Regions from separate parts of the Streptomyces sp. NPDC057253 genome, predicted to be linked through region 2. Evidence: riboswitches for the same ligand, from Rfam matches in the RefSeq annotation. Region 2 holds a riboswitch; each other region holds the start of a gene.
The links. Region 2 has a riboswitch for cobalamin ahead of ACFULQ_RS38105 (HoxN/HupN/NixA family nickel/cobalt transporter). Riboswitches for the same ligand answer to the same signal wherever they lie in the genome.
Positions count from the first base shown of each region.

Region 1: it holds a riboswitch for cobalamin, as region 2 does, so the genes downstream of both, ACFULQ_RS27275 (prenyltransferase/squalene oxidase repeat-containing protein) here and ACFULQ_RS38105 (HoxN/HupN/NixA family nickel/cobalt transporter) in region 2, are expected to answer to the same signal.
Region 3: it holds a riboswitch for cobalamin, as region 2 does, so the genes downstream of both, ACFULQ_RS34215 (ribonucleoside-diphosphate reductase subunit alpha) here and ACFULQ_RS38105 (HoxN/HupN/NixA family nickel/cobalt transporter) in region 2, are expected to answer to the same signal.

Region 1 covers NZ_JBHUXV010000055.1:15,038-19,021, reverse strand. Annotated here, with positions in the region: gene ACFULQ_RS27285 (aldehyde dehydrogenase) at 1-925, opposite strand, end outside; gene ACFULQ_RS27280 (MBL fold metallo-hydrolase) at 1,102-2,127, shown strand; cobalamin riboswitch at 2,204-2,333, shown strand; gene ACFULQ_RS27275 (prenyltransferase/squalene oxidase repeat-containing protein) at 2,454-3,632, shown strand; gene ACFULQ_RS27270 (SCO2322 family protein) at 3,629-3,984, shown strand, end outside.
Region 2 covers NZ_JBHUXV010000107.1:16,358-20,341, reverse strand. Annotated here, with positions in the region: gene ACFULQ_RS38110 (ArsR/SmtB family transcription factor) at 1-756, shown strand, start outside; gene ACFULQ_RS38105 (HoxN/HupN/NixA family nickel/cobalt transporter) at 859-1,989, opposite strand; cobalamin riboswitch at 2,016-2,204, opposite strand; gene ACFULQ_RS38100 (metalloregulator ArsR/SmtB family transcription factor) at 2,285-2,632, shown strand; gene ACFULQ_RS38095 (hypothetical protein) at 2,781-2,999, opposite strand; gene ACFULQ_RS38090 (hypothetical protein) at 3,044-3,283, opposite strand; gene ACFULQ_RS38085 (Lrp/AsnC family transcriptional regulator) at 3,296-3,787, opposite strand; gene ACFULQ_RS38080 (pyridoxal phosphate-dependent decarboxylase family protein) at 3,893-3,984, shown strand, end outside.
Region 3 covers NZ_JBHUXV010000084.1:29,625-33,608, forward strand. Annotated here, with positions in the region: gene ACFULQ_RS34215 (ribonucleoside-diphosphate reductase subunit alpha) at 1-2,089, opposite strand, end outside; cobalamin riboswitch at 2,213-2,349, opposite strand; gene ACFULQ_RS34220 (GNAT family N-acetyltransferase) at 2,395-2,901, opposite strand; gene mctP (monocarboxylate uptake permease MctP) at 3,031-3,984, opposite strand, start outside.

The sequences.
Region 1 (3,984 bases), on a different contig from region 2:
CCGCAAGGGCTTCGGCGAACTCGTCGTAGCGGGAGCGGGGCAGCAGGATGCGGGTCTGGGCCACACAGGCCTGGCCGTTGTTCATCCAGGCGGAGGGGACGATGCCCGCGACGGCCGTCTCGACGTCCGCGTCCGGCAGGACCACGGCCGCCGACTTCCCGCCCAACTCCAGTGTCACGCGCGTGAGGTTGCGGGCCGCGACCTCCATCACCCGCTTGCCCGCGCCCACCGAGCCGGTGAAGGAGACCTTGTCGATCCCCGGGTGCCCGACCAGGTACTCACTGACCTCACGGTCGGCCGGGAGGATCGACAGCACCCCCTCCGGCAGCCCGGCCTCCTTGGTGATCTCGGCCAGGATGTACGCGTCCAGCGGCGACTCGGGCGACGGCTTGAGCACCACCGTGCAGCCGGTGAGCAGCGCGGGCGCGAGCTTGGCGGCGGCCACGAACTGCGGGACGTTCCACGGCACCACGGCCGCCACGACCCCGACCGGCTCGCGGCGCACGAGGATGCGGCCGAGGACTCCGTCGCGGGTCTCCTCGTAGACGAAGTTCCGGGCGACCGTGATCGCCGAGTCCCAGACCATCATCGCGCCGAGGGCCTGGGCGAGGACGCTCCAGGAGTACGGCGAGCCGTTCTCGGAGGAGATCACGCGGGCGATCTCCTCGTGCCGTACCGCGATGGCGTCCTTGATCCGGGTGACGACCTCGATGCGCTCGTCGAGGGACATCCGCGGCCAGGGGCCCTCGTCGAAGGCGGTGCGGGCGGCGGCGACGGCCGCGTCCACGTCCGCGCGGGAGGCGTGCGGCACCCGTCCGATGACCTCCTGGGTGTGCGGGGAGATCACCTCGATGACGTCCTTGCCCAGGGGGTCGGTCAACTCCCCGCCGATGAACAGCTGTCCGTGTTCCACGAGCTCGGCCATGGCGAACGCCTCCCAGGGGCGGCTTGCTGACGATCCATCAGATAACCGGATACGGAACTGATACCAGTTCCACTCGGAGGAGTCCACGGCCCGCACGCCACGGCTGTTGGTGACCTCAGGCTACCGTCGAAACCCGTTCTAGTTATGATGGCCGGAACGCGGTGATTGGGGAGCTCATGGCGCAGGTGTACGACCATGGTGGCGGCGTCCGGTCCGTTCAGGTGCCCATCCCCGACAACCCCCTCGGCCACACGCTCGTGTACGTCGTCGAGACCGACCGGGGTCCGGTGCTGGTGGACACCGGGTGGGACGACCCGGCCTCCTGGGACACCCTCGCCGAGGGACTGACCGCGTGCGGGACCGGCGTCGGCGAGATCCACGGTGTGGTCATCACCCACCACCACCCCGATCACCACGGTCTGTCCGAACAGGTCCGGGAGGCCTCCGGCGCCTGGATCGCCATGCACGCGGCGGACTCCGCGATCGTGCGGCGCACCCGGGAGACCCGGGCCGAGCGCTGGTTCACCTATATGACGGCCAAGTTGGAGGCGGCGGGCGCCCCGGAGGAGCACGTGGCGCCTCTGCGCACCGCCCGCCGACGCCAACTCCCGGGCTTCTCGCCCGCGTTGCCCGACCGCGAGATCGTCCCCGGTGAGCTCCTGGACCTCCCCGGCCGCAGACTCCGCGCGATCTGGACCCCGGGACACACCCCCGGCCATGTCTGTCTGCACCTGGAGGAGGAGCACCCGGCTCACCTGCCGGGCCGCGGACGTCTGTTCTCCGGCGACCATCTGCTGCCCGAGATCACCCCGCACATCGGCCTGTACGAGGACCCCGACGACGCCACCGTGACCGACCCGCTGGGCGACTACCTCGACTCCCTGGAGCGGATCGGCCGCCTCGCGCCCGCCGAGGTCCTCCCCGCCCACCAGCACGTCTTCACCGACGCCGAGGCGCGCGTACGGGAGTTGCTCGCCCACCACGAGGAACGCCTCACCGACCTGCGCTCCCTCCTCGCCGAGCCCCTCACCCCCTGGCAGCTCGCCGAGCGCATGGAGTGGAACCGGCCCTGGGACCAGATCCCCTACGGCTCACGGAACATCGCGGTCTCCGAGGCCGAGGCGCATCTGCGGCGGCTGGTGAAGCTGGGGCGGGCGGAGGCGGTGACGGGGAGCGATCCGGTGACGTACGTGGCGGTCTGAGCACACCGGCTCCGGCTCCGCACAGGCTGATCAACGGAGGCAGCTCCGCACAGGCGCCCCTCAGCCGCTTCCCTACGGGCGAGTACAGTAGCCGGGTCGTCATCACACCCGTACGGGGGAAAGCCGGTGCAATTCCGGCGCTGACCCGCAACCGTAACCCGCCCCCACAGGCGGTGAGCCGGACTGCCCCGCACGGCCAGTGACCGGCTCGCGCGCACCGGCAACCGGCCGATGCGCGGCACCGTCGAGGTATACGGAGCCGAGCCGCCCGGGGGGGTCCTCCCGTGCTGCCCGGTTCCCCGCAGGGAGAAGGGCATCCGCCGATCATGAACGTCCGCCGCAGCGCCGCGGTCCTGGCCGCCGCCGTCGTGATCGGGGGTACGGCCACGCCCGCCGTCGCCGCATCGCCGTCCCCGAAGCCGTCCCTGCCCTCGGGGCTCTACGGCAGCGGCGACCCCACGTACGACGGGGTCTGGCGGCAGTCCTACGCGCTGATCGCCCTGCACCGGGTCCACGAAAACCCTCCCGCCGCGGCCGTCGAGTGGCTGGCCGGACAGCAGTGTGCGAACGGGGCGTTCCCGGCGTTCCGCGCGAACCCGGCCAAGGCCTGCGACGCCAAGCTGATGGTCGACACCAACAGCACCGCGGCCGCCGCCCAGGCCCTCTCCGCGGTCGGCGGGCACGACAGCGCGGTCACCGAGGCGGTGGCCTGGCTGAAGTCCGTCCAGAACAAGGACGGCGGCTGGGGCTACGCGCCCGGCGGGGCCAGCGACGCCAACTCGACGTCCGTGGTGATCGGCGCGCTCCACACGCAGGACCTCTCCGTCCCGGAGGTCCGCGTCGGCACGAAGTCGCCTTACGACGCCCTGCTGAAGCTGTCCCTGCCGTGTGCGGACGGGGGCGCCTTCGCCTACCAGCCGGACAAGAAGGGCGAGCTCAGGGCCAACGCGGACGCGACGGCGGCGGCGGTCGTCGCCGCGTCGGGGAGGGACCTGCTGACGGCGAAGCCCGACATCCGGGGTGAGCTCACCTGCGCCGACGCGCCGGACCTCACCCGGACGCGGGCCGCGACCAACGGAGCCGCCTATCTCGCCGCGGCCGTCGCGAAGGACGGCTACCTGAAGTCCGCTCTCCCCGGCGCCGAGAATCAGCCCGACTACGGCAACACGGCGGACGCGGTCGTCGCACTCGCCGTGCAGGGCGGTACCGGGGCCGCGCGCAAGCCCCTGGAGTGGCTGAAGCGGAACTCCGCGAAGTGGGCCGAGCAGAACGGCCCGGCGGCCTGGGCCCAGCTGATCCTCGCCGCCGAGGCGACCGGCACCGACCCGCGCGACTTCGGCGGCACGGACCTGGTGGAGCGGCTGACCGCGACCGGACCGACGCCGGTCAGCGCGTCCCAGGACGACTCCGGTACGTCCGTGTGGTGGATGGTCGGCGCGGGCCTCGCCGCCGGTGCGGGCATCGGCTTCCTCCTCAGCGCCCGCAACAAGAGGAAGCAGCCGTGATCCGCCGGGCGGCCCTCCTCGGCGTCCTCGCCGGGCTGCTCCTCGCCGTCGCGGGCCCGGCCCACGCCACCGGCTACCGCTACTGGTCCTTCTGGGACCGCACCGGCACGACCTGGACGTACGCCACGCAGGGCCCCTCGACCGCGGTCCCCTCGGACGGCGACGTCCAGGGCTTCCGCTTCGCGGTGAGCGAGGACTCGGCGGACGCGAGCAGGCCCCGCGGGTCGGCGTCGTTCACGGCGATCTGCGCGCGCACGCCGGCCCAGGAGGGCCGAAAGCGCGTGGCCCTGGTCATCGACTTCGGTACGGCCGCGGACGCGCCCTCCGGTGAGCAGCCCCCGGCGCAGCGCGG
Region 2 (3,984 bases):
GGCCGCCACGACCTGGAGGACGCCGTCGACACCGTGCTGCGCACGCCCCGCACCGCGCTGCGCAGGGACCTGACCGCGTTCGCCGCCTCCCCGCGCCGCACCCGCCCGCTGCCGTCCGAGGCCCGCGCCCTGGCCGACGGCGAACCCCCGGCGCTGCGCCGCCTGGGCGCCGCCCTGCACGGCTACCACCGGCACGCGCTCGCCCCGTTCTGGCCGCACATCCGGGCCCAGGTGGACGCCGACCGGGCCGTCCGGGCCCGCGAGGTGCTGGACGGCGGCACGGACGGGCTGCTGGCGAGCTTCGGTCCCGTGCTGCGCTGGCGGCCGCCGGTGCTGGAGGCCGACTATCCCGTCAAGCGCGAACTCCGTCTCGGTGGAAGGGGGTTGCTGCTCCAGCCTTCCCTGTTCTGCCTGCGCAGACCGGTCACGGTGGCCGCCCCCGAGCTGCCGCCGGTCCTCGTCTACCCCATCCAGCCCGCCCTCGGCTGGGTCCGGCCACCCGGCCGCCCCGTGTCCGGCGCCGGCCTCGCCGCGCTCATCGGCCGGACCCGCGCGGCGATCCTCGAGGACGCCGAGACCGGCCGTACGACCGGTGAGCTCGCCCGGCGGCTCGGGATCTCCGGGGCGGCCGCGAGCCAGCACACGGCGGTGCTGCGCCGGGCCGGGCTGCTGCTGAGCGTGCGCCGCGGCAGACATGTCGTGCACACCGTCACCCCGGCGGGGCGGGCGCTGCTCGAAGGGACGGGCTCCGCTTGAAACGTTTGAAAGGGTTGGGTTCCGTTCAAGCCGAGAACTGGGTCGGCGCCGGCTCCTACCGCGACAGCAGCAACTCCTGCAACGGGCGCCCGATCTGGTCCCTCAGGAACTGCTGATGCCCCACCGCTGCTCCACCTTGGCCAGCCGCCAGTAGGCGATCGCCGCCGCCCACACCACCACGAACAGGCCGACGATGACGTAACCGACGTTGTCGAGGTCGATCTCGGCGATCCAGGTGGTGAGGGCGTCGGTGAGGGCGAACTTGTCGTGCAGGACGCCGACGAGCTCGATCGTGCCGATGAAGAAGGCGACCGCGATGGACAGTCCGGTGATGGCGAGGTTGTAGAACACCTTGCGCACCGGGTTGGAGAAGGCCCACTGGTAGGCGAAGTTCATGAAGGTGCCGTCGAGGGTGTCGAACAGGCTCATGCCGGCGGCGAAGAGGAGGGGCAGGCACAGGATCGCGTACCAGGGCAGTCCGGCGGCCGCGCCCGACCCGGCCATCACCATCAGCGTGACCTCGGTGGCCGTGTCGAAGCCGAGCCCGAACAGGAAGCCCAGCGGGAACATCTGCCCGGGGCGGGTGACGGACTTGGTGAGGCGTCCGAGGATCCGGTTCATGAAGCCCCGGGAATCCAGGTGCTGCTCCAGCTCCTTCTCGTCGTAGGACCCCGCCCGCATCGCCCGGAAGACCTTCAGGATGCCGATCAGGGCGACCAGGTTGAGGGCGGCGATGAGGTAGAGGAAGGTGCCGGAGATGGTCGTACCGAGGAATCCGAGCACCTGGTGGGTGCTGGAGCCCTCGTTCATGACCTTGCCGGCGAGCTGGGTGCCGCCGGCGATGAGCGCGGCGAGCAGGACGACGACGCTGGAGTGTCCGAGGGCGAACCAGAACCCCACCGACACCGGCCGCTTGCCGTCGGCCATCAGCTTGCGGGTGGTGTTGTCGATCGCGGCGATGTGGTCGGCGTCGAAGGCGTGCCGCATGCCGAGGGTGTAGGCGGTGATGCCGAGTCCGACGCCGAAGGCCTTGGTGCCGACCTCGTAGTGGGCGGGGACGACGAGCAGGAAGAGGATGCCGAAGGCGACGACGTGCAGGGCGGCGATCGTCGCCAGCAGTCCGACGGTCTTGACGGTGTCCTCACGCCGCCAGCGGAAACCAGTTGGGGCGCCGACATCGGCACCGGCCCCCGTGGCAGGGTTCGTGGCCCTGGACAGGGCAGGCTCGGTCATACGGTCAGCTCCAACACCTCGTGGATCAGTTCCTGACGTGCCGTGGCCGGTCTCCTGGCTTACGGGTCCTGCGTGTCAGCGCCTGCCTTCCCAGTCGTACGACCAGTGGCTTCGACGGCACGGACACTTCCCGATCACAGTGGCGAGGGCCGCGCCGGTCTGGACCTTGAGGGGTCGTCACCGGCTTCCCGAGCACCACGGCCCGCTCACCGTAGGGGGTGCCGGCCTCCCCTGCATAGCTGCGCACCTGCGCAGGTATGGAAGATCACATACGGTCGCCTGCGAGGATGAGCCCATGCACCTCGTCCCGGCCGACCGAGCCGATCGCCGCACCATCGACGGACACCGGGTGTGCGACGCCATAGCCGCGATCGGCGACCCGGGGGACGTGCGCACCTGGTCCGACCGCTTCGCCCTCCTCGCCGACCCCAACCGCCTCTCCCTCCTCCTCGCCCTGCACCGCACCGGCCCGCTCGCGGTCTCCGACCTCGCGATCGCGACGGGCATGAACGACCCGGCCGTGTCCCAGGCGCTACGGCTGCTGCGCGCGGCCGGGGTCGTGGCGGGAGAGAAGGAGGGGCGTGTGGTGCGGTACCGGGTGGTGGACGAGGCGGTACGGGGGCTGCTGAAGCAGGTGTCCTAGCCCTGTCCTGGTCCTGGTAGGGCTGAAGAGCCCCGCTCACGGGGTGATGGCGGTGGCGATTGCGGCGGTGCGTGCCGACGCGGCGTCCGGGTGGGCGAGCGGACCGGCCCACGTGGACCGCGCCCCGGCAGCCGGGGCGGCTTTCGCCTCACTCCTCCGGCCCCCACCGGTCCGGTCCCACCCCGCGCCAGTCGATCCAGGTCGACTCCGCCACCTCCGCCGCGTCGATCTCCAGGCCCGCTCGGCGGAGGAACTCGGCCACGTCGGTCAGGTTGTGGGCGAGGCCCAGGATCTCGCCGTCCACGCGTACGCGGCGGCCGCCCGTGGGGGAGGGCGGGTGGACGATCACTCGGATCGGGCCGGACATGTCTTCAGGATCGTCCGCGGTGTACGGTCCCGCACTTCGGTCCGTCATCGGTCGAGCCGGCCGGTCTGGTCCTCGGAGCCGGCCGACCGGCCGAGGTCACGGAGTGCCCACCACTCGGCCGGGCGGGGCCGCCGCCGCTCCCAGTGGGGATGGAAGTACGTCTCGGTCGACAGCCGGTGCAGGCGTCGGCGCAGCTCGGTGCGGTCGGGGTGGTCGGCGAGCCGCCGGTACGTGGCGCTCCACTCCCGCTGTGCCCGGGCGAGGTCGTCGGGGAACGATCGCATGCCCGAATTCAATCATGTGTTCGATTTTTTGGGCCAGGAGGTGAGGGGCAGCGGGCCGCGGTCGACGACGGTGCGGATGCAGAAGGTGCTGCGGGCGTCGCGGACGGGACCGATGGCCAGGATCTGGTCGGTGAGCACCTTTTCGAAGGTGCGCAGGTCGGGCACGGCGAGTTCGACGAAGAAGTCGGCGTCGCCGGAGACCACATGGCAGGCGACCACGTGGTCGATCGACTTCAGCGCCTCCTCGACCACCTGGGCCGTGGTGCGCGAGTGCTCGACCTTGAGGGACAGGAACACCGTCAGTCCGAGACCCAGGCGCTCACGGTCCAGGTCGGCCCGGTAGCCGGCCAGCACCCCGTCCTCCTCCAGCGCCTTGGTGCGGCGCAGACAGGACGAGGGGGACAGGCGTACGGCCTCGGCGAGGTCGACGTTGGGGGTGCGGCCGTGACGCTGGAGGTGGTCCAGGATCGCCCGGTCGATACGGTCGTACAGGGGGCGTGGCATGAAATGCAGCATATCGGTGCCATCGAAGAACGATCGTGCGCCAAAGGGCCGTACGGGCACTCGCTGCGCCATCGGATGCCGGGGTCGGCGGCGCATCGTAGCCCCATGCACCCCTTTCCCCTGGAACCCGACCGCGCCGACATGGCCGAGATGGGCCGTCTCGTCCTGGACCGTGTTGTCGACCGCACCGAGAACCT
Region 3 (3,984 bases), on a different contig from region 2:
GGATCTCCCATGCCGTGCGGTACAACGCCCGTACGTCCGCGGGGATCCACGCGAAGTCCTGCACCGAGCCGTTCGCGTCGCGCAGCGCCTCACGGGTGCGGGCGTCCCAGACGCCGAGCTCCTTGAGCTCCCGCACCAGGTACGAGTTGACCTGGAGGAACTCCCCGGACAGCGTCTCGCGCTTGAACAGGTTGGAGACCTGCGGCTCGATGCACTCGTACACCCCGGCGATCGAGGCAATGGTCGCGGTGGGCGCGATGGCGAGCAGCAGGGAGTTGCGCAGACCGGTGGTGGCGATGCGCTCACGCAGTGCGGCCCAGCGCTCGGGCCAGTTCGACGTGACGTCGTAGTGGTCGGGGTGCAGCACGCCCCGCGCGGTACGGGTCTTCTCCCATGCCGGAAGCGGACCGTTGCGCTCGGCGAGGTCGGCGGAGGCCTCGTAGGCGGCGAGCATGATGCGCTCGGCGATCCGCGTGGAGAGGGCCTTGGCCTCCGGCGAGTCGAAGGGCAGCCGCAGCTTGAAGAAGACGTCCTGGAGGCCCATCGCGCCAAGGCCCACCGGCCGCCACTTGGCGTTGGACCGCCCGGCCTGCTCGGTCGGGTAGAAGTTGATGTCGACGACCCGGTCCAGGAAGGTGACGGCGGTGCGGACGGTGGCGTCCAGCCGCTCCCAGTCGAGGTCGCCCGCCGCCGGGTCGACGAACGCGCCGAGGTTCACCGAGCCCAGGTTGCAGACCGCCGTCTCCCCGTCGTCGGTGACCTCCAGGATCTCCGTGCAGAGGTTGGAGGAGTGGACCGTGTGCCCGGGCAGGGCCGTCTGGTTGGCGGTGCGGTTGGCGGCGTCCTTGAAGGTCATCCAGCCGTTGCCGGTCTGCGCGAGGGTGCGCATCATGCGGCCGTACAGGTCCCGGGCGGGGATGGTCTTGCGGGCGAGGCCCCGCTCCTCGGCCTTCCGGTAGGCCGCGTCGAACCCCTCGCCCCACAGGTCGACCAGTTCGGGCACATCGGCGGGCGAGAAGAGGGACCACTCGGCGTCCGCGTTCACCCGCCGCATGAACTCGTCCGGGATCCAGTGCGCGAGGTTCAGGTTGTGCGTACGGCGGGCGTCCTCACCGGTGTTGTCCCTGAGCTCCAGGAACTCCTCGATGTCGGAGTGCCAGGTCTCCAGGTAGACCGCGGCGGCACCTTTGCGCCGGCCGCCCTGGTTCACGGCGGCCACGCTCGCGTCCAGCGTCTTCAGGAACGGGACGATGCCGTTGGAGTGCCCGTTGGTGCCGCGGATCAGCGAACCGCGGCTGCGGACGCGGGAGTACGCGATGCCGATGCCGCCCGCGTGCTTGGAGAGCCGGGCCACCTGGTGGTAGCGGTCGTAGATGGAGTCCAGCTCGTCCATCGGGGAGTCGAGGAGGTAGCAGGACGACATCTGGGGGTGCCGGGTGCCGGAGTTGAAGAGGGTGGGGGAGGAGGGGAGGTAGTCGAGTCGGCTCATGAGCCCGTAGAGCGCGGCGACCTCGTCGAGAGCCCGCCTGGTGTCGTCCTCGGCGAGACCGGCGGCGACCCGGAGCATGAAGTGCTGGGGCGTCTCGATGACCTTGCGGGTGATCGGGTGCCGGAGCAGGTAGCGGCTGTGCAGGGTGCGCAGGCCGAAGTAGCCGAAGCGGTCGTCCCCCTGAGGGTCGATGAGCGAGTCCAGGCGGTCGGCGTGGATGCGTACGAACTCGGCCGTACGGTCGGCGATCAGACCCTCGCGGTGCCCGACCGCGACGGATCGGGTGAACGAGGTGACGCCCTGCGAGGCGGCCTCGGCGGCGATGGAGATCGTCAGCAGCCGGGCGGCCAGCCTGCTGTAGGCGGGGTCCTCGGAGATGAGCCCGGCCGCGGCCTCGGTGGCCAGCTCCCGCAACTCCGACTCGTCGGCCCGGGCGGACCGGCCGCGGAGCGCGGCGGCGGCGACCCGGCCGGGGTCCGCGTCGGGAAGGTCGGCGGTCAGCTCGGTCAGGGTCCGCAGCAGCGCGGCACCGGGGCCGTCGTTCTCCTGCTCGGTCCGCTCGATCGCTGCTGAAGCCGGGTCGGCTGGCGCGATGGTCACGTGGGGCTCTCCCTCGCTGGCACGGGGGCCTTGCGGAGGGCAGGGGGCAGCACACGAGCGCGCACGGCGTCGCGTCCACCGGCCCATTCCACGAGGCCCGGACGTCATGACACCCGGGCCACGGTGGCCGGATGTGCTGTCGGCAGGTCCTCGGACTTACCCTCATATGCGCTTGTGCGCGCATGAGTACACCGTTGCGGGACAGTTCCGGATTCGCACCGGATTCCCCTGCGGCGACAGCGAGCATGAGCATACATCTTGTGCCGGGTGGTGGAAGCAGGCCCATATGTTGTGTCGCGGCGACTTCAGAGCGTCAACTGGTAGGTGAGGAGGGTGAAGTCGTCGCCGGGGACCGGCCGCCAGTCGCGCTCGGGGGCTCGGGTGAAGCCGAAGCGCTCGTAGAGGCGGTGGGCGGTGTGCATGGTGGGCTGGGTGCACAGGACCAGGCCGGTGAGGCTGCCTGCGGCGCTCGCGCGGTCGATGCAGGCCTGGACGAGGGCTTGTCCCACGCCTTGGCCGCGGGCCTCGTGGGACACAGCGAGCATGCGGATCTCGGCCTCTCCGGGGCGGGCCAGCTCCGCCATGGGGCCGGGGGAGGGGACGTAGGTGACTCCGCCGAGGATGCGGTCGTCCGCCGTGGCCACCAGGACGTCGGCTTCCGCGGCCCGCTTGGCCACGTTCTTGAGTTCCTGGAAGTACCAGTCGGCGTCGTCGCCGAACGCGAGGAGGCCGTCGTTCAGGTAGGCCCTTGCCGTGATGTCGCCGAGGGTTTCGTAGTCGGTGGGTTCTGCGGGGCGGATCAGGATGGTCATGCGGGTGAGTGTGCACGAAAGCGGGCCACCGAGGAGGGTTGCTCTCGGTGGCCCGCTGCCGGGTGTGTGGGGTTGCTCGCGTCCACGCGGCGGAGCCGCACATCGAAACAGCCCCGCGCCCCTGAGGAGTCAGTGCGAGGTTCCTGCGGTAGCGGGCGGAAGCTCCACCTCCACCCCCGGGTCGCCCGCGTCCGCCGTGTAGTCCTCCGGGCTGGTCTCGTCGATGCCGTCGGGGGCCTTCGCCGCCTTCAGGACGAAGGTCAGGACCACCGTGACGACGACGTTGAGGACGAACGCCGTCAGGCCGATGTAGCCGATCTCGCCGATGCCCGGGATCTCCTTCGCCGAGCCGCCGAAGTGCTTCTGGGTCGGGGAGGCGACGCCGTACGCGGCGACCGTGCCGTAGATCATGCCGACCGCCCAGCCGGCGAGCAGCGCCCAGCGGTGGAACCAGCGGGTGAACAGGCCGCCGACCAGGGCCGGGAAGGTCTGGAGGATCCAGATGCCGCCCAGGAGCTGGAAGTTGATGGCGACCGTCTTGTCCATCGTCAGGACGAAGACCAGCGCGCCGACCTTCACCAGGAGCGAGACCAGCTTGGAGACCTTGGTCTCCTGGGCCGGGGTCGCGTCCGGCTTGATGAAGTCCTTGTAGATGTTGCGGGTGAAGAGGTTCGCGGCCGCGATCGACATGATGGCCGCGGGGACCAGCGCGCCGATGCCGATGGCCGCGAAGGCCACGCCCGCGAACCAGTCCGGGAACATGTCCTCGAAGAGCTGCGGGATCGCCAGCTGCGGGTTGGTGACCTTGACCCCGGCCGCGATCGCCATGAAGCCGAGCAGGGCCAGCAGGCCGAGCATCAGTGAGTACAGCGGCAGGATCGTGGTGTTGCGGCGGATCACCTCACGGCTGCGGGAGGAGAGCGTCGCGGTGATCGAGTGCGGGTACATGAAGAGCGCGAGCGCGGAGCCCAACGCCAGCGTGGCGTACGTCCACTGGCCCGCCTCCAGGGGGACCAGTCCGCCCGCCTTGGCCGCCGTGTACTTCTCGCTCGCCGCGCCGAAGACGTCGGCGAAGCCGCCCAG